Regions from separate parts of the Carbonatibacter coralli genome, predicted to be linked through region 2. Evidence: riboswitches for the same ligand, from Rfam matches in the RefSeq annotation. Region 2 holds a riboswitch; the other holds the start of a gene.
What was found. A riboswitch is a leader RNA that binds a small molecule or an ion and turns the genes downstream of it on or off. The one in region 2 is predicted to bind thiamine pyrophosphate.
Positions count from the first base shown of each region.

Region 1: another riboswitch for thiamine pyrophosphate. It lies ahead of thiC (phosphomethylpyrimidine synthase ThiC); the one in region 2 lies ahead of thiD (bifunctional hydroxymethylpyrimidine kinase/phosphomethylpyrimidine kinase).

Region 1 covers NZ_JBBUTJ010000003.1:62,235-74,284, reverse strand. Annotated here, with positions in the region: gene AAAH10_RS08760 (NAD(P)/FAD-dependent oxidoreductase) at 1-16, opposite strand, end outside; gene AAAH10_RS08755 (GntR family transcriptional regulator) at 296-979, shown strand; gene AAAH10_RS08750 (aspartate/glutamate racemase family protein) at 1,017-1,784, shown strand; gene thiC (phosphomethylpyrimidine synthase ThiC) at 1,852-3,642, opposite strand; TPP riboswitch at 3,739-3,859, opposite strand; gene AAAH10_RS08740 (lipid A deacylase LpxR family protein) at 5,432-6,463, opposite strand; tRNA gene AAAH10_RS08735 (tRNA-Lys) at 6,875-6,950, opposite strand; tRNA gene AAAH10_RS08730 (tRNA-Lys) at 6,985-7,060, opposite strand; gene coaD (pantetheine-phosphate adenylyltransferase) at 7,250-7,768, opposite strand; gene gyrA (DNA gyrase subunit A) at 7,774-10,563, opposite strand; gene AAAH10_RS08715 (GNAT family N-acetyltransferase) at 10,797-11,258, opposite strand; gene ssb (single-stranded DNA-binding protein) at 11,328-11,861, opposite strand.
Region 2 covers NZ_JBBUTJ010000002.1:72,998-85,047, forward strand. Annotated here, with positions in the region: gene AAAH10_RS05775 (MFS transporter) at 1-606, opposite strand, end outside; gene AAAH10_RS05780 (methyltetrahydrofolate cobalamin methyltransferase) at 1,206-2,102, shown strand; gene AAAH10_RS05785 (ASKHA domain-containing protein) at 2,501-4,528, shown strand; gene AAAH10_RS05790 (hypothetical protein) at 4,819-5,055, shown strand; gene yaaA (peroxide stress protein YaaA) at 5,210-5,983, opposite strand; gene AAAH10_RS05800 (PQQ-dependent sugar dehydrogenase) at 6,264-7,469, shown strand; gene AAAH10_RS05805 (DMT family transporter) at 7,579-8,544, shown strand; TPP riboswitch at 8,623-8,730, shown strand; gene thiD (bifunctional hydroxymethylpyrimidine kinase/phosphomethylpyrimidine kinase) at 8,836-9,699, shown strand; gene AAAH10_RS05815 (FAD-dependent oxidoreductase) at 9,696-10,700, shown strand; gene thiS (sulfur carrier protein ThiS) at 10,697-10,894, shown strand; gene AAAH10_RS05825 (thiazole synthase) at 10,901-11,686, shown strand; gene AAAH10_RS05830 (thiamine phosphate synthase) at 11,683-12,050, shown strand, end outside.

The DNA of each region.
Region 1 (12,050 bases), on a different contig from region 2:
TTTTTTGTCCCTGCATGCCTTTTTGCCTCACCCTTTGAGCCACAGAGAGGCGAACTTTTCCCCGCCCTTTGAACTGCTGACTCTGTTCTGCGTCCGGTGTGATTTTTCACGGTTTGTGTTGTGGTCACTTCCCGGCTTTAATTGTATACAGTTTTGTATTTTGAAAATTCATTGTCAATCCTTTTCATGTGTCGCAGATCACAAAAAACAAAGCGTACTCAATAAGGGAATTGAAATCCTTTGGGTTATCCTTTAGTTTCAAACAGTACAAATTGTATACAATTCAGGTTTCAAGATGACAGACGCACCCAAAAAAGAGAACAAAAGCAGCGTTGTGCGCCTTTATGAGGAAATAAAGGAGATGGCCATCAGCTACAGCTTCAAACCCGGTGAGCGGGTGAATGAAGTCGAGCTGGCCAAAAACCTCGGAGCCAGCCGCACGCCACTGCGTGAAGCTTTGAACAGACTGGTTGCCGAGGGTTTTCTGACCTTTGTTCAGGGGCGCGGGTTCTTTTGTCGGGAACTCAAATCGCGCGAAATTTACGAACTCTATCAAATGCGAACCATCATTGAGGTTGCCGCTGTCCGTCTGGCCTGTGAGCAGGCAGCCGACAGTGAACTGCAGGATATTCAGAATTTTCTGGATGACCGGACCAGCAACTTCACGGAAGGCACCTCCAACAAGGAACTGGTTGCCCACGATGAAGAGTTCCATCACATGATCATGGCTCTGACCCGCAATAGCGAGATGTCACGATTGCTCGGGAATGTTTATGATCGCATCAAGTTCTTTCGCTGGATTGACATGGACAGCCAGCATGCCAAATCGCAGCTGGAGCATGCCGACATTTTGAAGGCCCTGATTGCAAGGGACGCAGAAAGTGCGGCGAAACTGATGGAAAATCACATCAGGCGTCGCCTTGATCAGATTACAGAGGCGACCAAGGAAGGTTATTCCCGCATTTACATGCACTCCTGATTGCCACACTCCCCAATGACTGACTGGATAAAAAACAATGACTGATTTCCCGAGCAATCATGCCGTTGGTGGCAAGGCTGTCTATGGTGCCTCCGTCGGTATTCTCATGCTGGATGCCCGTTTCCCGCGCATTCCGGGGGATATGGGCAATGCAATGACCTGGCCCTTCCCGGTTCACTACAAGATTGTTCGCGGAGCAAACCCGAACCTTGTTGTCCGCAATGGCGCAAAGGGCCTGCTGGATCAGTTTGTCGAGGCAGGCAGGGAGCTGGTTGAAAACGGCGCAGACGGGATTACAACAAACTGCGGCTTTCTCTCGCTCTTTCAGGACGAGCTTGCTGATGCGCTCGGGGTTCCTGTCGCGACGTCCTCACTCATGCAGGTTCCGATGATCAAAACCATTCTGCCATCGGACAGGAAGGTCGGTATTGTTACCATTTCTGCAGAAACCCTCACGGAAAAACACCTGACAGCTGCAAGGGTTCCGCTGGATACTCCGGTGATTGGAACGGAAAACCGCCGTCATTTCACCAATGCCATTCTGGACAGTCACCCTTCCCTTGATCCCGAAGCGTCCCTGCTGGACATGATTGATGCCACCCGTGATCTGCTGGAGGCCAATCCCGCTATCGGCGCGATCCTTCTGGAATGCACCAATATGGTTCCCTACGCTGCCGATCTGCGTCGCATTTTCGGCTTGCCGGTTTTCAGTATCTATTCCTTTGTTCAATGGTTCCAGGCTGGCCTGATGCCCCAGGCTTTTGACCAGAAGCATTACGATACCCGACCACAGCATTTCCGTTAACCCGACGTCCACCCTTTGCCGATTTAAAAAGCCCTCTGTAAAATCAGAGGGCTTTTTCTCTGCAGGGCTATCCGGCATCCTTGATGTAGATTTCACCGACTTCCTTGAACCTGTCGGCCATCATCTGCATCCCTTCCTTCTGGGCCTCTGCACGAATGTCGTGACTGATCCGCATGGAGCAGAACTTGGGTCCGCACATGGAACAGAAGTGTGCAACCTTGTGTGCTTCCTTGGGCAGGGTCTGATCGTGGAAATCCCGCGCCGTTTCCGGATCAAGAGCCAGATTGAACTGATCTTCCCACCGGAATTCAAAACGCGCGCGACTGAGCGCATCATCCCGTCGCTGTGCGCCTGGCAGGCCCTTGGCAAGATCCGCAGCATGCGCCGCAATCTTGTAGGTGATCACGCCTGTTTTAACATCGTCGCGATCAGGAAGACCCAGGTGTTCCTTGGGCGTGACGTAACACAGCATTGAGCAGCCATACCAGCCGATCATCGCAGCCCCGATACCACTGGTGATATGGTCGTAGCCGGGTGCGATGTCTGTTGTCAGTGGCCCGAGAGTATAGAACGGGGCCTCGTGACAGCACTCGAGTTGCTTGTCCATGTTCTGTTTGATCTTGTGCATTGCAACATGTCCGGGTCCCTCAATCATGACCTGACAATCCTTGGCCCAGGCAATTCTGGTCAGTTCACCCAGTGTCTCCAGTTCTGCAAACTGGGCTTCATCATTGGCATCGGCGATAGAGCCCGGACGCAACCCATCTCCCAGGGAAAAGGCGATGTCGTACTGGCGACAGATATCGCAGATTTCATCAAAGTGCTCGTAAAGGAAGCTTTCCCTGTGATGATGGAGGCACCATTTTGCCATGATTGATCCACCACGCGATACAATCCCTGTCACACGATTGACGGTCATCGGAACCATGTGCAAACGAACCCCGGCATGGATTGTAAAGTAATCCACGCCCTGCTCGGCCTGCTCGATCAGGGTGTCGCGGAACACTTCCCAGGTCAGGTCCTCTGCAATTCCATTGACCTTTTCCAGGGCCTGATAGATTGGCACCGTTCCGATCGGTACAGGTGAATTGCGGATAATCCATTCGCGTGTGTTGTGAATGTTTCGTCCTGTCGAAAGGTCCATAACGGTATCTGCGCCCCAGTGAATCGCCCAGACCAGCTTGTCGACCTCTTCTTCCATGGACGAGGTGACAGCGGAGGTTCCCATGTTGGCGTTGATCTTCACCAGAAAGTTTCGCCCGATAATCATCGGTTCGCTTTCGGGGTGATTGATGTTGGCTGGCAGGATGGCCCGGCCTTCTGCGATTTCCTGCCGGACAAATTCCGGTGTTACATAATCGGGGATCGAAGCACCCCAGTCCTGACCATCACGTTCGCTTTTGACAGCTTCTCTCAGCTGATTTTCCCGAATGGCCACGAATTCCATTTCTGGCGTCACAATCCCTGCCCGGGCGTAAGCCAGCTGTGTGACAGCTTTCCCTTCCTTTCCGCGCAAGGGGCTGGTTTTGCATGGAAATTCCGGGGTCAGACGGCTGCCTTCCACAAAGCCGTTGTCTTCCGGCTTGATATTGCGTCCGTCATAGCGTTCGACATCATCACGGGCTTCAATCCAGGTGCGCCTCAGTTCCGGCAGACCTTTGCGAATGTCAATCTCTGCAGCCGGGTCTGTATAAGGGCCGGAGGTGTCATAGACAGGCAGTGGTGGTTCGCCTGCAGTTGGATGGACGGAGATCTCGCGCATGGGGACGCGAATATCCGGGTATATTGTGCCTTCAACATGGATTTTACGCGAAGCCGGCAACGGCCCGGTTGTTACTTTTGGTGTGGGATGGTTCATCTCTCTTCAGTGCTCCCTAAAGCATGGGTACTGTGACACTGGAGATCAGAAGAGAGAGGCAAAAGCTGCACGAAGGTAAAAAAGGACCAACCCTGTGAGCGCTTTGTCAAAGCTTCCTACGCCAGTGTCAACTGGTTCAGGTTCAAAGGGTCGCTGTACCGGATATAATCCTCTCAGCCTCTCAGTCCCCAACGGCGGGACTCCCCTGCTACGCCGTAACCGTTACACAGGATCGCAGCAGAGCGCAATGCACAAAATGTCAGATTGTTTTTTCACACAGGCAGAGTCTAACAGAACGTTATCGCTAATATTTTTTCTGAAAATAACAAATAAGATATTGTTATAAAAAACTATCTCTGTTTGCGAGACGGCAAAAACAGTGGAGCGTTCTGAGTCGTTTTTCTCTGATTGTAACGGGCACTGTTCATCTAAATCGGCTCAGGAACGGCCTTTTCCATGACAACAAGAAAGAGAAAAACACGCAAAACAAGACAATCAGGCAGAGATATTTTTCTTTTAAACCCTGCAAAATAAAAAAATGACATAACGCTCGGCATTACTATAAATATTCAAAAATTTCGGAAAAATATATTTGCTTGCACCAAAAAAAATCCCCGCCTGGAAAGAGCGGGGAAGAAGGGCAGAAATTGTCCCGTTTTCTGCGTTCAAAGGATGTTGCATGCAGGGGTAAAGGGATGAAACCCGTTGTAACATCACTCCCGCAGACACTGCTAAAACTAAAGCAGAGAAACTTGTTTGTCAAATAAACGGCTGAACATTCTTTAAGATTAACATATGAATTTCAGTATTTTAATTGAATATTCTCAACAAAAAGACATAAAGCACTTTCGTAAAGACATATGCAAAAAGCACCCCGTCAGAATAAATCCAACGGGGGTAAGTGCAAGTGAGTTTAGTCTTTTTATTTGATCCGGAAAGGCTCTGGTAAGACGCTTGGCGGAAAGCTCCCAGAGTTTTTCCAGACAAAATGAAACTAAATAACGAAACTCGTTTCATCAATATAATTTCATGGATTCTGAAATAATATTAAATACATCATATCAGTGTTTAATGTAATTTTCAAATTTTTGAGTATTTTTTATCAATATATATGATATTTATATAACAATATATTTTATATATTATCTATACTCCTTTACTGAAAAAGGAGGAAAATCAGGAGGCTTTGACTCATAAAAAATCTCTTTATAATTGTAAAAATTTTATAATTGTCAGGATTTTTATGAAGAGCTTTTGGCTTCAAACACAGATGATGTAACAACTGCATTTGTCCGTTAGAAAACAGAAAAAAGGTCGGGCCTTTCTGTTTGAAACAGTTCCCGCTGTATCGAGAAGCCGTGACTGTCTTTTAAAAAAAGTGTCCGGATTTCCCCTCAATCTTGTGCTCTGTCGGCAAGGTTATGCAAACGTTCAAGCCCCACTCTTCTCTTTCAGAGCGTACCGGGCAAGCAAAACACCCCAACATCACACAAAATATCTAGGGAAAAACCGGGACATAACTGGAGTTACAGAGACAGTCTGCTGGTTATATTCTGCTCATGCTCCAGGCGTTCTTGTCTTCGATCCTTACAAACACAGCGGCGATGGAAGACGTTACCGATCACAGAAACAGGACGCCCAGCACAGGTCCCTTCTCTCAAAAGCAGTATATTTTCCGGCCCCGCCTTAAAACCCGGAACCCATATCAGGTGAAGTCAAACCTGAAGTCTCATCAGTGCAACGCCTCTGATCTCTGCTAAGCATTCAATCCGACAGCGTGTATACAGCATCAGAACCTGTACCCCAGTGATACCGATCCAAAAAGGGAATTGTCACGCTGATTGTCAAATTCATCAGAGCGCCAGTTCAGGGTGTAGGCGATCTGGGTCCGGCCATAGGTCACGGTAAAGCCCGTGTTGACATCCAGCACACCGTACTTTTTGTCAACAGATGGACTGTCTTCGAAACTGTTGCCATCCAGGAAAATGTTACGGGCCACGGCACGGCCCTCTACCCCGGCAAAGATCAGCCATGAAAACTCGTCCTCTGGCACATAGAACTGACCGGAACCGGGAATGGCGGGACGCACACGCGCTGGCGCCGTTTGCCATCTGTGTCGCTCCGGAACAAGCAGAAACGTCAAACCGGCATTGGCATAGGTATAGGCATTGCCAAGTGTTGCCCCGGCATGCGGAGCAATCCGGAAGTAAAAGGGATCAAGAGGCGCGCTGAACAGATCCGGCCAGATCCGCTGATAGGCAAGCATGACGACAGGCTCGTTTTCCAACTGGCTGTCCCAGCCTTTGGGGTCATCGCTACCAATCAGGTCGTGGACAAATCTTTGCGTTTCCTCCCCCAGGGCAGCCGGCCCCACAACCCCCAGGGTAAGCTCAATATCATCAACATGGTTGTCAAACAGGGTTCTGTATCCTATCGAGCCATAAAGAAAGCCTGCATAGGGGCGGTCATTCGGGTCCGGTATCCGGGTTGTAATGACCTCGGGAGTATAGAGGTTCTGACCTGCAGAGTAGTAGATGCTGGTGGTTTCATTGATATTGAAGAACGGGACAGCATCACCAATCGAGCGGACAAATTCCGGCGGACTGGCCTTGTCATTGAAATAGGTCAGCCGCACGCCGCTTGTGTAGTTCTCGTCAGTTCCGCTCCCGAAGAGATCATTCTCGACTGTTATCGTCAGAAATGAATTGTCTTCACTCGTGATTGCTTCCGGGATGCGATCCTGCAACGTATCCTTGGCCAGTGCCGGAGGAAAGGCAGCAATCAACGCAGAGCTTATGCCTGCCAACAAAGCCTTGTTCATTCTTTCCCCCGATAGCAAATCCCTGAAAATATGAAAGAACCCAACGTTCGCAACAAGGATATTGGAAATCAAATAAAACAGAATTACAAACGGTTTCATCATTGATCAAACCGGTTTGTAATCCCCGGGACCGGATGCATGAAACCCGTCTGCTACCCTCCGGGTTTCCTTGTAAGGAAATCTGCCCCGAACCAGGTTTGAAGGCTATCCGGGGTGATGATCCATGCACAGTCCTGATCAAAAGCGCAAAACTTTTGAAGCGCAGTTTTGGACCACTGTTTCAGGAATTGAAAACACCAAAGTGACAGAGCAAGAAATGCGAACGTTCCAACAGGCTGAAAACAACAAAAGCGGCCTTCGAACGAGAGCCGCTTTTTGTTGTATCCGTTTGAACCGGAACACTTGCCAAGGTGGTGAGCCCGACAGGATTCGAACCTGTGACCCACTGATTAAAAGTCAGTTGCTCTACCAACTGAGCTACGGGCCCTTACCTTGTATGTTGCCAACGCATCAGAAAAAAGTGGTGAGCCCGACAGGATTCGAACCTGTGACCCACTGATTAAAAGTCAGTTGCTCTACCAACTGAGCTACGGGCCCTTACCATTTTTTCCTGCTTTCCGAGCCGCGCTGTTGCGCTGAACCCCGTTAGCGAGGCGGAACATAGAACCTCCCTCGGGAGAGGTCAACAGCCTTTTTCAGATTCACTGCAAAAAAAATGACTTATTTGATTTTTCTGCATTTTTTCGAGCTTTATCAAAGTTCTTCGCAAGGCTGTCACGGAAAGAATCAACTGCCGGAAGCAGCCTTCAGACGCTTGAGTGTCTCCGGCGTGACAAATTCGCTGACATCACCACCGAGGGCTGCCACCTCCTTGACAAAGCGTGAGGAAATGAACTGATGTTTGTCCGAAGCCATCAGGAAAAGCGTTTCGATATCCTGATCCAGCCGGGTGTTCATTCCTGTCATCTGGAATTCGAATTCGAAATCCGATACTGCACGCAATCCCCGAATAATGACAGAGGCTCCCTTCTGACGCGCAAAATGAACAAGAAGGTTGTCAAAGGCACAAACTTCGACGTCATGGCCCTGATCTCGCAGATGCTGGACATCCTGCTCGACAAGTTCAACCCGTTCGTCTGTAGAGAAAAGCGGGCCCTTGCGATCATTGCGGGCCACTGCGATGATCAGGCGATCCACCACCCGAAAGGATCGGGTGATGATATCCAGATGTCCGCGGGTAATCGGATCAAAGGTGCCGGGATAAAGCCCGACACGCTTTGTCATGGAAGCATCAGAAAGCGCCATGGCACTTAAGCCTCTTCGTTTCCTGTGTTGTCATCTGCTGCAGGTTCAGCCGTCCCGGACGCTTCCGGGTTCCCGGCAGAGCCATCAACAGCTTCTGTGGTGCCCTCTTCGCCTTCGAGAAGATCATCGTCATCCTCGTCAAGATCAGAGACGCGGGAAACCGAAACGATTTTCTCATCATCAGCCACATCAAAGAGCTTAACGCCACGGGTAGACCGTCCAGCAATACGGATATCATGGACAGGGCAGCGGATCAGCTTGCCGGCATCTGTGACCAGCATGATCTGGTCTGTTTCCTCTACCGGAGCAACCCAGGCCACAGACGGTTCCTTGCCCCCTGCACGGCTGAGATCGAGGTTTCCAATTCCCAGACCGCCACGGTTGGCCACACGATACTCGTATGCAGAGCTTCGCTTGCCGAGGCCGTCATCAGAGATGGAAAGAATGAACTGCTCGTCTTCAATCAACCCCTCAAGAGCCGGACCGACTGCAGAAGCCAGTTCGTCCAGATTCTCTGTTGTATCACCTTCGGCGTTGTCAGCCCGTCGTTTTGCAGAGGCATAGCGCAGATAACTGTCGCGCTGCTCGATATCAAACTCCTTGTGATCCAGGATCGCCATGGAAATTACATCATCGTTGTCGGACAGTTTGATTGCCCGAACGCCTGTCGATGTCCGGCCTGCAAAAACCCGAATGTTATCAACGCCAAAGCGGATACACTTGCCACGGCGGGTTGAAAGCAGGACATGCTGGTCTTCCCGACAGGTTTCCACACCGATGAGGAAACTGCCCTCGTCCAGCTTCATGGCGATCTTGCCGTTGGCGTTCACGCGCACAAAGTCTGACAGCTTGTTGCGGCGTATGCCACCTGTTGAAGTGGCAAACATCACATACATGTCGCCCCAGGTGTTTTCATCCTCAGGCATGGGCATCAGGGCTGTGATCTGCTCGTCCGCATCCAGTGGCAGCATGTTGACCAGAGCCTTGCCCCGTGACTGCGGATTGCCGACCGGCAGGCGGTACACCTTGGTTTTGTAGACCATTCCCTTGGAGGAGAAGAACAGAACCGGCGTATGGGTGTTGCACACAAAGATACGGGACACAAAGTCCTCGTCACGGGTTGCCATCCCGGCGCGTCCCTTGCCACCGCGGCGTTGCGCCCGGTAGGTGTTCAGCGGTACACGCTTCACATAGCCCCCATGGCTGATGGTCACAACCATCTCCTCACGCTGGATCAGGTCCTCATCATCATAACCAAAGGCACCATCCAGAATTTCGGAGCGTCGTGGCGTTGCATAGCGTTCACGCATCTCAACCAGCTCGTCACGCAGGATGCCCATCAGCTTTTCGCGGGATTCAAGAATTTCCAGATAGTAGCGGATCTTTTCAGCCAGATCTTCGAGTTCACCGGCAATCTTGTCACGCTCAAGGCCGGTCAGTCTTTGCAGGCGCAGTTCAAGAATGGCGCGCGCCTGGGCCTCGGACAGATAATAGGTCCCCTCTTCCGTTACGGAACGACCTGGCTCGTCAATCAGCTTGATCAGGAACTCGACATCACGCGCATCCCAGGCGCGGGACATCAACTGCTCTCGTGCGACAACAGGATCAGGCGCGGCACGGATCAGTTCGATGACGGGATCAATGTTCGCAACAGCAATGGCCAGACCTACCAGAACGTGAGCCCGATCACGTGCCTTGCCCAGTTCGTAGATGGTGCGGCGTGTAATGACGTCTTCACGGAACTTGACAAAAGCCTCGATAATGCTGCGGAGATCCAGCATTTCCGGACGTCCACCGTTCAGAGCCAGCATGTTGGCACCAAAAGAGGTCTGCAGAGGCGTGTAACGGTAAAGCTGGTTGAGAATGACCTCTGGCTCGACATCCCGACGCAGTTCCACAACAACGCGGACGCCGTTACGGTCACTCTCGTCACGAATATCGGTGATGCCTTCAATGGTCTTGTCGCGAACAATATCCGCGATCTTTTCCATCATGCGTGCCTTGTTCACCTGGAACGGGATTTCGGTCACAACGATGGCCATCTTGTCCTTGCGGATTTCCTGGATATCGGCCTTGCCGCGCATCACGACAGAGCCACGCCCTGTGTGATAGGCATCGCGAATGCCGGTACGACCAAGAATGACACCGCCGGTCGGGAAATCAGGTCCCGGGATAATCTGGTTCAACTCGTCAATGGAGATATTCGGATCATCAACATAGGCGCAGCATCCATCCAGAACCTCACCCAGGTTGTGTGGCGGAATGTTCGTCGCCATACCCACGGCAATACCACCCGCTCCGTTCACCAGCAGGTTCGGGAAACGCGCAGGCAGAACGGTCGGTTCCTTGGTGGTTTCATCGTAGTTGTCCTGGAAATCAACCGTGTTGCGGTCAATGTCCTCCAGCAGGGCTTCACTGGAAACGCGTTGCAGACGGGATTCCGTGTAACGCATCGCAGCAGGTGGATCACCATCCATGGAACCGAAGTTCCCCTGTCCGTCCACCAGAGGCAGACGCATGGAGAAATCCTGTGCCATACGCACCATGGCATCGTAAATCGCCTGGTCGCCGTGAGGGTGATACTGACCCATTACATCACCGACGATACGCGCAGATTTGCGGTATGCACGGTTCCAGTCGTATCCGGACTCTTTCATTGCATAGAGGATCCGGCGGTGAACAGGCTTCAGACCATCACGTACATCAGGAAGCGCACGGGACACGATCACGCTCATGGCGTAATCGAGATAGGATCGGCGCATTTCGTCTTCGATGGTAACCGGAGAGATGTCCATTGGACCTGTAGGCGTTGGGGTGTTCGATGTCACGACTGTGTCCCGTAAAACATTGGTAATGCGAGTGCCTGCTGCACCTGATCAGTCACCTTGAGCCAGTGCTGCGACAACAGGTCTTAAATTTGAAGGGAAATTGTAACAAAGCGGTTCGGAGCGAACAACAAAATGGTGCCGTTTCGCCCGTAAAATCAGCTTTTTATCGCAAATTTTCACTCTTGACAGAATCATCTCTGTCAGGTGCGCAGTTTTCGAACCATGTCACAGTGCGGAATACCACCGTCATCATAGGCATCACCCGGTTGTCTGACGAATCCCAGCTTCTCGTAAAAGCTCTGCTGTTCGAGTTGTGCTGACAGATAAACACTTTGCAGTTCGGGCTGTTCGTCACACCAGTGCAGCCCGCGAAGCATCATCATCTTTCCCAGTCCGCTTCCCCTGCCATTCCTGGCGACAGCCACCCGGCCGATTTTCGCCTGTGTTCCATCCTTCAAAAGGCGCAGTGTACCGATCATTTCCTGCTGCCCGTCCTGATCTCCCTCAACCAGAACATGCCAGGCTCGAGTGTCATCTCCATCAGGGTCGAGATAAATTGATTCCTGTTCAACTACAAAGACTTCTGATCGTAATTTCAGAATTTGATAAAGCTGATGTGAAGACAGTTCATTAAAAGAAAGAAGACTGGTTTTTGCTTTCATGCCCGACACCTTCCCGAACGAAAAAGAGGAGCCCTGTCAGGCTCCTCCCGAAACAATCTTTGGACTGGATCAGAACGGGATTTCGTCGTCCAGATCATCGCCCATACCTCCGCCAGAGGACGAGCCACCACTGCCACCGGCAGAACCGCCACCAAATCCACCGCCACTTCCGCCGCCGTAGCCTCCTCCGGAACCGCCGAAGGGATCGCCGCCACCGGCAGAACCTCCACCCTCGCCGCCCATTCCGTCATTGCGGCCATCGAGCATGGTCAGTTCGCCACGGAAGTTCTGGAGAACAATTTCGGTCGTGTATTTTTCAACACCGGCCTGGTCTGTCCATTTGCGCGTCTGGAGCTGTCCTTCGACATAGACCTTGGAACCCTTGCGCAGGAATTTTTCTGCGACATCGGCAAGACGGTCATTGAAAATAACAACACGGTGCCATTCGGTGCGGTCACGGCGTTCGCCGCTCATTTTGTCGCGCCAGGACTCGGAAGTCGCAACATTGAGGTTCACCACGCGCTGTCCATTGTTCATGGAGCGGATTTCCGGGTCGCGCCCCAGATTGCCGACAAGGATTACTTTGTTTACAGATCCAGCCATGGTGTTCTGTGCCTTCCATTATTCTTCTGATTGGCGAATCACGGTTTCGTTCATCCGCCTCGTGTTTGTTTGAACACTATACCTAACGAAGTGATGACGCCACGACAATAAAAAGAAAAAGGTCTTTGATACAATTCCTCCGGAAGCACCAGAAATCAAGGCGCTGCCAAAATGACAGCGCCTTTGAAA
Region 2 (12,050 bases):
TTCTTTCAGCCTTGATCCCGATTGGACTTTCAGGAAAACACCAACAAAAGAGGCGACAAGAAAAAGGACACCGCTCATGCCAAGAACAATAGCTTCAGGAAAAACACTGAGCGCCAAACCAAACAGTACAGGAGCAACCATCCCGCACACTTCATGACAGCTGTGCAAAATGGAATTTGCAGGTGCAATATCATCCCGCCTGACAAGCCGTTGTAAAATGCCACGGTATGCGGGTTGAAAGATCGTCCCCAAAGTCGTTAACAGGAACGCACCTCCTGACAAGACTATGGCAACATGAAAATCAGCCCAAACCAGCACAACCAGACCAAACAGAACTCCTCCCCGGAGAAGATCAGACAGGATAATGATTTTTTTCCTGTCATAGCGATCACTGAACCACCCTCCGAGTAATCCAAAAAATGCGTATGGTAAAAATCTGAAGAAAACCAGAAATCCAACTTCGCTGTACGAAGCACCATTTTGCAGAGCAATCCAAACCAGTGTTAAGTCCAGCCCCCTGCTCGCCAGCGACGTGAAGAGCTGATGACACAGCAGTAACAATATGACAGGATCACTGAAAAGCAGTCTGTATGGAGAAAAAAGCATAGGCTGAGGACGCTTTGTGTTTCAGTTTACTGATAAAAACGGCTGTTTCCTCACCGTCTCCCCCCCCACTTCAGGAAACACACCGTAAACACAGGCGCATCCCGGAACGATTACAAAAGCACTCTGATATAATAACAAACGATTACAGTAACAGCTCTTCACAAAGCTTCAGAATTACCCTTTCAGAACAGTCTGAAAGCGACAGATTACCGGCTTGACAGCAGGTTTTTTGTTTTTTATTGGCGCGACATAAAGAAAATGTTATATGATTTTCACGCACAAAAAAGTGACATCGGAACAGGGTTCAAACGCGTAGAATTCTGCAGCATAGGAAAAAAGCTCTAAGGTCTGATGTCCAAGGGATAGAGCCGTATACCCCTATAAAAAAAGCGGATAGGCCTTCTGCGTTTTTATAATGCGCCCCGAAGGCTGTGAAACTTTATTGTAAAGAAAGCGCAAAATGCACATTCCATGTCGTATTCAAGCTTTCCTCATATGCGACAGGTATGCAGTATAGCGTCCAGTTTTACAGACAAGCGACGTTCCGTCGCAGCTGGTTGTTGATCTCGGGTTTCGGCCTGAACAGAGGAGAAAATCCAATGACACGTACAATTGTGTCTTCCGACAGAAAAGAAATCGCTATCGGTTTTGACGAGCCGTTCTGCATCATCGGCGAGCGTATCAACCCGACAGGCCGCAAGAAACTGGCTGAAGAAATGGCGGCCGGTGACTACAGCCGCGTTGAAGCCGACGCGATCGCACAGATCGAAGCCGGCGCAACAATGCTGGACGTGAACGCCGGTATTCCTCTGGCCGACGAGCCAAAAATCCTCGCTGAAGTGATTCAGCTGGTTCAGGGCATCACAGACCTGCCACTGGCAATCGACTCCTCCATCATCGACGCTCTGGAAGCCGGTCTGGCTGTTTACAAGGGCCGCGCGCTGGTGAACTCCGTAACCGGTGAAGACGAGTCCCTGGAGCGCGTTCTGCCTCTGGTGAAAAAGTACGACGCTTCTGTTGTTGCGATCTCCAACGACGAAACCGGTATCTCCCAGGACCCGAACGTTCGTTACGAGGTTGCCAAGAAAATCGTTGAGCGTGCCGAAGACCACGGCATCAGCCGCGACCGCGTTGTCGTTGATCCGCTGGTTATGCCGATCGGTGCGATGGGCACAGCCGGCAAGCAGGTTTTTGCCCTGCTGCACCGCCTGAAGAACGAGCTGGGCGTGAACACAACCTGTGGCGCTTCCAACATCTCCTTCGGCCTGCCCTTCCGTCACGGCATCAACGCGCACTTCCTGTCCATGGCTGCTGCTGCCGGCATGACCTCTGCAATCATGAACCCGCTGCACGCCGAAGACATGGCTGGTGTCCTGGCGTCCGACGTTCTGCTGAACAAGGATCAGGATTGCCTGAAGTGGATCAAGAAATATCGCGAGCCTGCTCCTGAAGGTGCAGCAGCTGGTGAAGGCCGTCGCCGTCGTCGTCGCGCCTAAATCGGGCTTGAACAGAGCAGGTCGCCCTCCCTTTTCCGGCCTGCTCTGCCTTCCCCTGAAAACCGCTGCGGATCCAGCTCTTTCCAAAGCGGTTTTTTAACGGGCAAATACCCGAGTCATTTGATGCGACAATCGAGCAAGGCAACAGCTCCTGTTCTCTCTTTTCCTCTGGTGAAAACAGGATTGCCCACGGGCAGAATATCTGCTTTCCTGCAACCGCTGCCTTTCTCTCGACGGCTTAGCCGGGCTAAGGAATGGCAAAGCTCTTCTTGATCTGAACACCACACATCCAAAAAAGTGCAAGGACGTACAAGAAACCCGGACAAAAGAGCTTTACACCGCTTTCCGTCGGCCCCAAATTTCAACAATAAAAAGAGAGATTTCCAGGAGCAGAGACCATGACCAAAGAGGCCCTGATCGTATTTACACCTTCCGGCCGTCGGGGCCATTTCCCGATCGGCACCCCTGTCCTCACTGCCGCGCGCAGTTTGGGTGTCGACATTGACTCCGTTTGCGGTGGTCGCGGAATTTGTGGTCGATGCAAGGTTCAGCCGGGTGACGGCGAATTTGCAAAGCACAAGATCACATCGTCCCCGGAACACCTCAGCGACGTCACAAAGGTAGAAGACCGCTACGCAGAGAAAAAAGGCATCAAAGCCGGACTACGTCTGTCCTGCCAGGCACAGATCGAAGGCGATCTCGTGGTCGATGTTCCTCCGGAAAGCCAGGTTCACAAACAGGTCGTCCGCAAGCGCGCCGATGTGCGCGACATCGAGATCGATCCCCCCATCCGCACCTACTTTATCGAGGTTGAAGAACCCGATATGCACAACCCGAAGGGCGACTGGGAACGCATTCAGGAAGCACTGGAAGCCCAGTGGGATATCAGGGATGTCAGCTGTGACCTGCGCACGCTGCAGGGCCTGCAGGTCGCCCTGCGCAAGGGCAACTGGCAGGTTACTGTTGCCCTCTCCGAACACGACCGCAAGATCATCTCCATCTGGCCGGGTCTGAAGGAAAAGGTTTACGGCGTTGCTGTCGACCTCGGCTCAACAACCGTTGCTGCACACCTCTGTGACCTCAGCACCGGGGAAGTCACCGTTTCCTCCGGTATCATGAACCCGCAGATCCGCTTCGGTGAAGACCTGATGAGCCGCGTGTCCTACGTCATGATGAACCCCGGTGGCGACAAGGACATGACAGCAGCCGTTCAGGATTCCATGAACGAGCTCTTTGGGTCCATTGCAGAGGAAGCGGGCATCGAGCGCTCCGATATCCTCAGTGCGACCTTTGTCGGCAACCCGGTCATGCACCACCTCTTCCTTGGTATTGATCCGACAGAACTGGGTGGCGCTCCCTTTGCCCTGACCCTGAACTCCGGTCTCGACCTCTATGCCCGCGACGTCAATCTGGACATCGCCACAGACGGTCGCGTCTACATTCTGCCCTGCATCGCCGGTCACGTTGGCGCGGATACAGCGGGTGTGATCCTCTCCGAAGGTCCGCACATGCTGGATGAAATCAGCCTGCTGTGTGACGTGGGAACCAACGCCGAGATCGTCCTCGGCAACAAGGAGCGCCTGCTGGCCTGCTCCTCCCCGACCGGACCGGCCTTTGAAGGTGCCCAGATTTCATCCGGTCAGCGCGCTGCACCGGGTGCCATTGAGCGCCTGCGGATTGATCCGGAAACACTCCAGCCCCGCTTCCGTGTGATCGGATCCGAAAAATGGTCCGACGAGGACGGCTTCGGGGATGACATCAAAAGCACTGGCGTTACCGGTATCTGTGGTTCCGGTATCATCGAAGCTGTCGCCGAGATGTTCCTTGCCGGCATTATCCTGACAGACGGCACCATCGACGGCTCACTGGCAGCCAAATCCGAACGCATCATTCCAAACGGCAAGACCTTCTCCTACCTCATCCATGACGGGGTCGAGGGCGAACCCTCTGTGACCGTGACGCAGAATGACGTCCGCGCCATTCAGCTGGCAAAGGCCGCACTCTATGCCGGTGTGAAACTGCTGATGGAAAAGATGGAGATCGAACAGGTCGACCGCATCCAGCTTGCCGGGGCCTTTGGCTCTCACATCGACGTCAAGTATGCGATGGTTCTGGGGCTGATCCCGGACTGTAACCTCGAACGCGTCAAATCAGCCGGTAACGCGGCGGGCACCGGTGCCCGCATGGCCCTTCTGAACAAAAAGGCGCGCGCTGAAATTGAAGGCGTCATCCAGCGGGTCGAAAAGATCGAAACAGCGGTTGAACCGAAATTCCAGGAGCACTTCATCAATGCCATGGGCCTGCCCAACACTGTCGAGAGCTTCCCGAATCTGGAGACTGTTGTGAAGCTCCCCGAAAAACGTGTCGCAGAGCCTGCCGAGGGCGGAGAAGAAGGCGGAAGACGCCGCCGACGCCGTCGCGGATAAGAAAAAATGCCTAGCGGCATAGTACAATGTAATGATGAAAAAGCCTTTCCATTTTCGGGAAGGCTTTTTTCTTTGAGCCTTGAAAACAAAGGACCAGAGCACAATACGAATAATTGAATTTCCGCATAACCATTCCCCTGAAGGCGATATGTTAACCAATAAGCAACTGATTTTACTCTCATCAAATGAAGATGTTTTGAAAAATTAACTTTCTATTAATCATATTGTTTGCTACTCTGGGAACATCAAGAACAAGAACAAACCCTCAAGAGTTGCAGTTGGAATGGATCATGATTGATAATGACACGCTCAATCTGATTGATCGTCTGGCCCGTGTGAACATCACGCACGAAACCTTCCAGATCAGCGAACAAGCATATAAGGGTATTGTTGAGTTTCACCTTGAGAAGCTTGGCCCGGACAAGGCGTTCGCTTTGATTTGTCAGGAAGTCCATGACATCAGAAAACAGGAAGAGGACAAAGCCAATGTCTTTTCCGAATCACAGTCAGAGCAGTATTTGCACTAATTGGTGTTAATGCCTTTTTTCATCAGCGTTAGCCTGTTAACGCTTCAGGTTCATTCCAAAGGAAAAGCCACCCGGACTTCCGGATGGCTTTTGTTCGTGTTCGCTTTTCAAACCGGACAACCAGGCGGCACAACAGACCCGGCTTCGCCGCAGTCTAGGCTTTCGGGCGGGTGAAGATGTAGGTTGTCTGATCAGACTGCTCCGGCTGGAATTTATACCCGCCCTCGGTAAAGGCCCTGATATCTTCCGGCTGCTCGATGCGGTTCTGAATGATGTAACGCGCCATCATGCCCCGCGCACGCTTGGCAGAGAAACTGACGATCTTGGCAATCCCGTCCTTTTCCTCCTTGAAAACAGGTGTGATAACAGTCCCTCTGATGGCCTTTTCATTTGCAGCCTTGAAGTACTCGTTCGAGGCACAGTTGATCACAACCTGTGCAGCGTGCCCCTCAAGGTCCGCGCTCAGATGATCGGCAAGTCTGGTGCCCCAGTAATCATAGAGGTCCTCGCCCACGGGATTGGACAGCCTGGTTCCCATTTCCAGACGATAGGGCTGCATCAGATCAAGCGGACGCAGAATACCGTAAAGGCCGGAGAGAATACGCAAGTGTCCCTGCGCATAAAGCAGTTCCTCATCCGAAAGGCTGTCTGCATCAAGCCCTGTGTAGGTGTCGCCGCGGAACATGAAGGCCGCAGCAGAGGCATTGTGTTCGGCAAAGGGGAAATCAAAGGCGCGATAGCGCTCATAGTTCAGTTCGGCCAGCGCATCACTGATCCCCATCAGACGCTTGAGATCCGGACGGGTCAGCTCCTGCGCAACCTCCAGAAGTTCCTGTGTTTCCGGAATAAAATCCGGCTGCGTTACAGGCAAACCACGGGTTTTCAGGCTTTCATCCAGTTTTTTCGCTGGCGATACAACAACAAGCATTCGACGATCCTGTCTTGGAATTCGGTAAGTCCCCAAACCATAGTTAAAGCCTGCCTCGCAAAAGACAAGGGCAGATGATCATTTTCGGACGCAGGGACAAGCATAAAAACTTGAAGAACAAAGATCGCGTGCTCATCTGCAAATGAACAGAAGAGGCCCGTCATGAAACAGAAAACAGCGCATCAGCCCCCTGCAACAACGGGTGCAGTCTGGCTGATCTCCGGATTGTGCCTGTTCTGCCTTGTCTTTCTTTCCCTGATCCTCCTACCGGGACCAGCACGTGCCGGACCGGACAGACATCCCCAGCCCTGAAAGCGCCAAAGCCATGATACAGACACACAGCCCCGCCTCCATAAGGAAACGCTTTCTGTCATTTGCCGGCTCCGGCCTGCTGGGCCTTGGCATGATGGCTTTCACGCTGCTGCAGTCCCCTCCCCAGACACAAGCTCAGGACTTTGATGTTCAGGTCCTGACAACAGAGCTGAAACGCCCATGGGGTCTGGCATTCCTGCCGGATGGAGACATGCTAGTCACAGAGCGCAATGGCACACTGGCGCTGGTTTCACCGGATGGTACCGTAAACAGACTGGACGGTGTGGCCCCGGTTGCTCCCGATGGACAGGGCGGCTTGCTGGACATTGCCCTGTCTCCGGACTTTGCACGCGATCAGCGCCTGTACTTCAGCTATTCCCGCCCCTTTTCCAATGGTGAAAGCGGCACGGCTCTGGCAACCGCGGTTCTGGACAGAACCGGACAGGCAATCACAGACTGGACCAACCTCTTCACCATAAACAGACCAACGGATTCCGGCCGTCACTTTGGCTCGAGACTGGTGATGCGTGGCGATGGCACCCTTTTCATGACCGTTGGTGATCGCGCAGACCGTGACCGCGCGCAGGATCCGAACGATCACGCCGGATCGATCCTGCGCCTGAATCTCGACGGTTCGGTGCCGGAAGACAATCCCTTTGTCGGGCAGGACGGCTATCAACCGGAAATCTGGTCCATCGGGCACCGCAACCCGCAGGGTGCAGCCCTGCACCCCGAAACAGGTGAACTCTGGACCGTCGAACACGGTGCGCGTGGCGGGGATGAGATCAACAAACCCGAAGCCGGCAGGAACTATGGCTGGCCGGTCATTTCCTATGGCCGACACTATTCCTACCTGCCCATCGGCGAAGGCACCCACAAGGAAGGGCTGGAACAGCCCCGCTATTACTGGGACCCGTCCATCGCCCCCTCTGGCCTGAGCTTTTATCACGGAGACCTTTTCCCGCAATGGAAAGGCAGCCTCTTTGTTGGCGCGCTGAAGGATCAGAAGCTGATCCGTCTCAATCTTGACGGTGACGAAATTATCGGAGAGCAAATCTATCTGGAAAAGCAGTACGGACGCATTCGCGATGTCCGCCAGGGACCGGACGGAGCGCTCTGGCTTCTGACGGATTCCAGCAAGGGCCGCCTCCTGCGCCTTGTTCCCAAAGACTGAGGCCTGACACGCAGGGCAGTTTCCACGACAACTCTCCATGCCTTGTCAGGAGGCGCGAAAAGCCGAATAATACTGCTCTGCCCCACAGACTCCCGCACAAGGTCTCCTCATGAACAGGCACGACAGCTCCACATCCTTCGTGGCTGCGGCGGCGACAATTCTTGTCGCCATCATGCTCTATGATGTGATGAGCGCCATTATCAAGCACCTCAGCGCACGCTACCCGACAGAGCAACTGGCCTTTTTTCGCAATCTCTTCGGATTGATCCCGACAGGGATTATCCTGTTCTTCTCCCGGAAATGGGCAGAAGCAGGCAAACCTCTGGTGATCAGACAATGGAAGCTGGGACTGATCCGCGGTGTTGTCGCTGCCTTCGCACAGCTGTGCATGTATCTGGGCATCGCCCATCTGGAGTTTGCCACGGCCACAACCATACTGTTCTCCGGGCCGCTATTTGTAACAGCCCTGTCCATTCCCCTTCTCGGGCACCGGGTCGGTCTGATACGATGGCTGGCCGTGATCACAGGTTTTGCCGGTGTCCTGCTGGTCATGCAACCGACAGCACCGGATTTCAGCTGGTATGCCCTCCTTCCCCTGCTCGCAGCACTGGGATTTGGCTCGATCAGTGTCTCGGCACAGCGCTTTGACAACAGCGTCCCGACCGCCCTGATGAACCTTTACGGCAATGCCGGGTCTCTCGTGTGTTTTGTCATCATGCTGCTGGTTCTGGACAGTTTTGTCCCGATCCTCAATCCGGAAGACTGGCTGTGGCTCGGCGCCATTGGTCTTGCAGGAGGGCTGGCGGCCTATTTCCTGATCGCGGCCTATCGGCTGGCGGAACCCAGCAGCCTGTCCCCCTTCGAGTATTTTGCCATTCCCTTTTCCTTCACACTGGGATGGATTTTCTTTGACGAAACCCCTCTTGAACGCCTCTTTCCGGGAGTTCTGCTGATTGTCGGCAGTGGTCTTTACATCCTCTGGCGGGAACAGCGCACGGGAGAACAATGCAAGGGGAAATACACGCCTGACTTACAGAAACAGAACCAGTCTGACCAAAGCGTGGAGCCAAACTGATGCCGGACAGCGCAGATGAAGGCTTTCGCATATTTTTTTCTTGCAGAAGAGCCGCTCTGATCCTAGCTTGACCTCATTACATTTCCGTTGGGGTGCTCTGACCGGGAGCTGAGAGACAGAAGTATCTGTCAACCCACCGAACCTGATCCGGATTGTACCGGCGGAGGGAACGGAAGACAGCTCTCAGGCGTTCAGGGCATCACAGCCCCAAAAAAAAGCAAACGCCAGCTCCTCCCGCACTCCACCCGCAAGCCTGCTCCCGGATCGCACGAGTTAACCGGGAGTTTTCCGATGTCGGCTGGACAGAACCATATTGTTTCTCCGTTTGACCACACCCCAGTGGCGCTGACCATTGCCGGCTCTGATTCCGGCGGCGGCGCAGGTATTCAGGCCGATCTGAAAAGTTTCAGCGCGCGTGGTGTCTTCGGAACCTCGGCCATCACAGCCATCACGGCACAGAACACTCTGGCTGTTACAGCAATACAGGCAATTGACCTGCCTGTTGTCGCGGCCCAGATCAAGGCTGTCCTTGATGACATCCACCCCCACGCCATCAAGATCGGCATGCTGGCGGATTCAGGCGTGATCAAAACAGTTGTGGAGGCCCTGAAAGACTATCATGGCCCTGTCGTCCTTGATCCCGTGATGATTGCCAAATCCGGGGATGCCCTGCTGCAGGATGATTCTGTGGATACGCTGAGCGAACTTCTGCTTCCGCGCGCCACCCTGCTGACACCGAACCTTCCCGAAGCCGCGCGCCTGCTGGGCACCGATCCGGCCTATGACCTGCTGGATGCCGTCGAACAGGGCAAACAGCTGCTGGACAAGGGCCCCGCAGCCATCCTGATGAAAGGCGGCCACGCCAGGGGGCCGATCTGCCGCGATGTCCTCATCACCCGCGACGCAGAACCACTGGTTCTGGAGGTCGACCGGATCGACACCAAGAACACCCACGGCACTGGCTGCAGCCTCTCGGCATCCATCGCTGCGGAACTGGCAAAGGGAAAACCGACACTGGAAGCGGTCAAAACGGCACACAGCTGGCTGCACGAAGCCATCGTCAGAGCGGACAGCCTGACCATCGGCACGGGCCACGGACCCGTTCATCATTTCCACGAGTTCTGGAACGATGACCGGAAAGGCGGCGCAGCGTGAGCAAGAACGGCTTCACCATTCGCGGCGCGGGTGTCGCAGGCCTTTGTCTGGCCACCGAGCTAAAAGCTCGGGATGCCGAGGTGACCCTGCTGGATCCGCAGGGCCTTCCCGATGAACACGGCTGCTCGTGGTGGGCCGGTGGAATGCTCGCACCCGACTGCGAGGGGGAGACAGCCGAGGACTGCATTGTTCGGGCCGGACGCAAGGCAATCGGCTGGTGGGAAAAATCAACAGGCGCTGTCCACCACAAAGGCACGCTTGTTCTTGCTCTGGATCGCGACCAAAGCGAGTTGCGCCGTTTTGCAAGACGGACAGAAAACCATCGCGCTGTTTCCGGCGATGAAATCGACAGTCTGGAACCCGATCTGGCCGGGCGCTTCTCCGGCGGGCTCTTCTTTGAGCAGGAAAGCCATCTTGACCCCCGCAAGGCCCTGCTCCACCTGAGCAACCGTCTGCAGGAACAGGGTGTGAGCATCCAGTCACCTTCCGATGTCCGTGAAAGCGGCGCTGTCATTGATTGCCGTGGTCTTCATGCCCGTGATGTCATCACAGACCTCCGCGGCGTTAAGGGCGAAATGCTGGTGATCCGCTGCCCGGATATCAGACTGAACCGCCCTGTGCGACTGCTGCATCCCCGCGTGCCGCTCTATATCGTCCCGCGCGAAGGCGAAGACGGCACCTACATGCTGGGCGCAACCATGATCGAAAGCAGCGACCGCCAGCGCATTACGGCGCGCTCCATGCTGGAGATGCTCTCTGCTGCCTATGCCCTGCACCCCGCCTTCGGAGAGGCGGAAATCCTTGAAATCGGCGTGGATGTGCGCCCGGCCTTTGCCGACAACCGCCCACGTGTGATCCTGCGCGGACAGGATCTTTTCATCAACGGTCTCTACCGTCACGGCTATCTGATGGCGCCCGTTCTGGCAGAGCTTGCTGCCGACTGGCTGCTGAAGGGCCATGAACCTGAAGACAGCAGTTTCTTCCGAAAGGAAAAGACATGATCATCCACCACAATGGCGAGGAAACAACCATCGCCAACCCGCAGCTCAACGAAGCCCTCAGGGAACTGGGGTATATCGAAGGCCGCTTTGCCACAGCTGTGAACGAGAACTTCGTCCCCATTTCCGAACGCCAGACCATCACCCTCAGGGACGGGGATCGTCTGGAAGTCGTTGCCCCCATGAGCGGAGGATAGGCCGTCATGAACTTCGACAGGAAAGCCTTCTATGGTGTGCCCCTTGAAACACCCCTTATGCTGGGCACGGCGCTTTATCCGTCACCATCAGTGCTGGCTGATGCCTTCACCCGTTCAAAAGCGTCTGTCGCCACCGTTTCCCTGCGCCGTGAAAACGGCGTGTCCGGTGCCGGACAGGATTTCTGGCAACTGATCCAGTCACTGGGCTGCAAGGTGCTTCCCAACACTGCCGGATGCTACAGCGTCAAGGAAGCAGTCACAACAGCCCACATGGCCCGCGAGGTGTTCGACACCAAATGGATCAAGCTGGAAGTCATCGGGCACAGCGACAGTCTGCAACCGGATGTTTTCGGGCTTGTGGAAACCGCAAAAATCCTCTGCGAAGATGGTTTCGAGGTTTTCCCCTACTGCACGGAAGACCTGATTGTTGCCGAAAAACTGCTGAAGGCCGGCTGTGAAGTCCTGATGCCCTGGGGCGCGCCCATCGGTTCCGGACTGGGCCTGAACAATCTCTATGGCCTGCGCGCCATGCGGGCAGCCTTCCCGGACATTCCCCTCGTTATTGATGCCGGGCTGGGCGTTCCCTCCCATGCAGCAACGGCGATGGAGCTGGGCTACGATGCCATCCTGCTGAACACAGCAGTCGCAAAGGCTGGTGATCCAGCCGCAATGGCAGAGGCCTTTGCCCTGGCCGTCCGGGCCGGACTGCTGGCAGCAGAAGCCGATCCGATGGAACCCCGCGATATGGCCAGCCCCTCAACTCCTGTGATCGGAAAGGCATTCCTCTCATGAGCACGCATCAGAACAGACCGGAATGGCTGGATCCTTTCTATCCGATCTTTGACAGTGCAGACTGGCTGGAACGCCTGCTGCCTGTCGGCATCAAACTGGTTCAGCTCCGCATCAAGGACAAACCGACCGAGGTCCTGCGCGAGGAAATCCGCCGTGCAAAAACGCTCTGCGCGCAACACGGAACGACCCTGATCGTCAACGATTACTGGCAACTGGCAATCGAGGAAGGTTGCGACTTTATTCATCTGGGACAGGAAGATCTGGATGATGCTGATCTGGACGCCATTCGCGCCGCGGGGCTGCGACTGGGCCTGAGCACACACGATCACGACGAACTGGATCGCGCCCTCGACTGCAAGCCGGA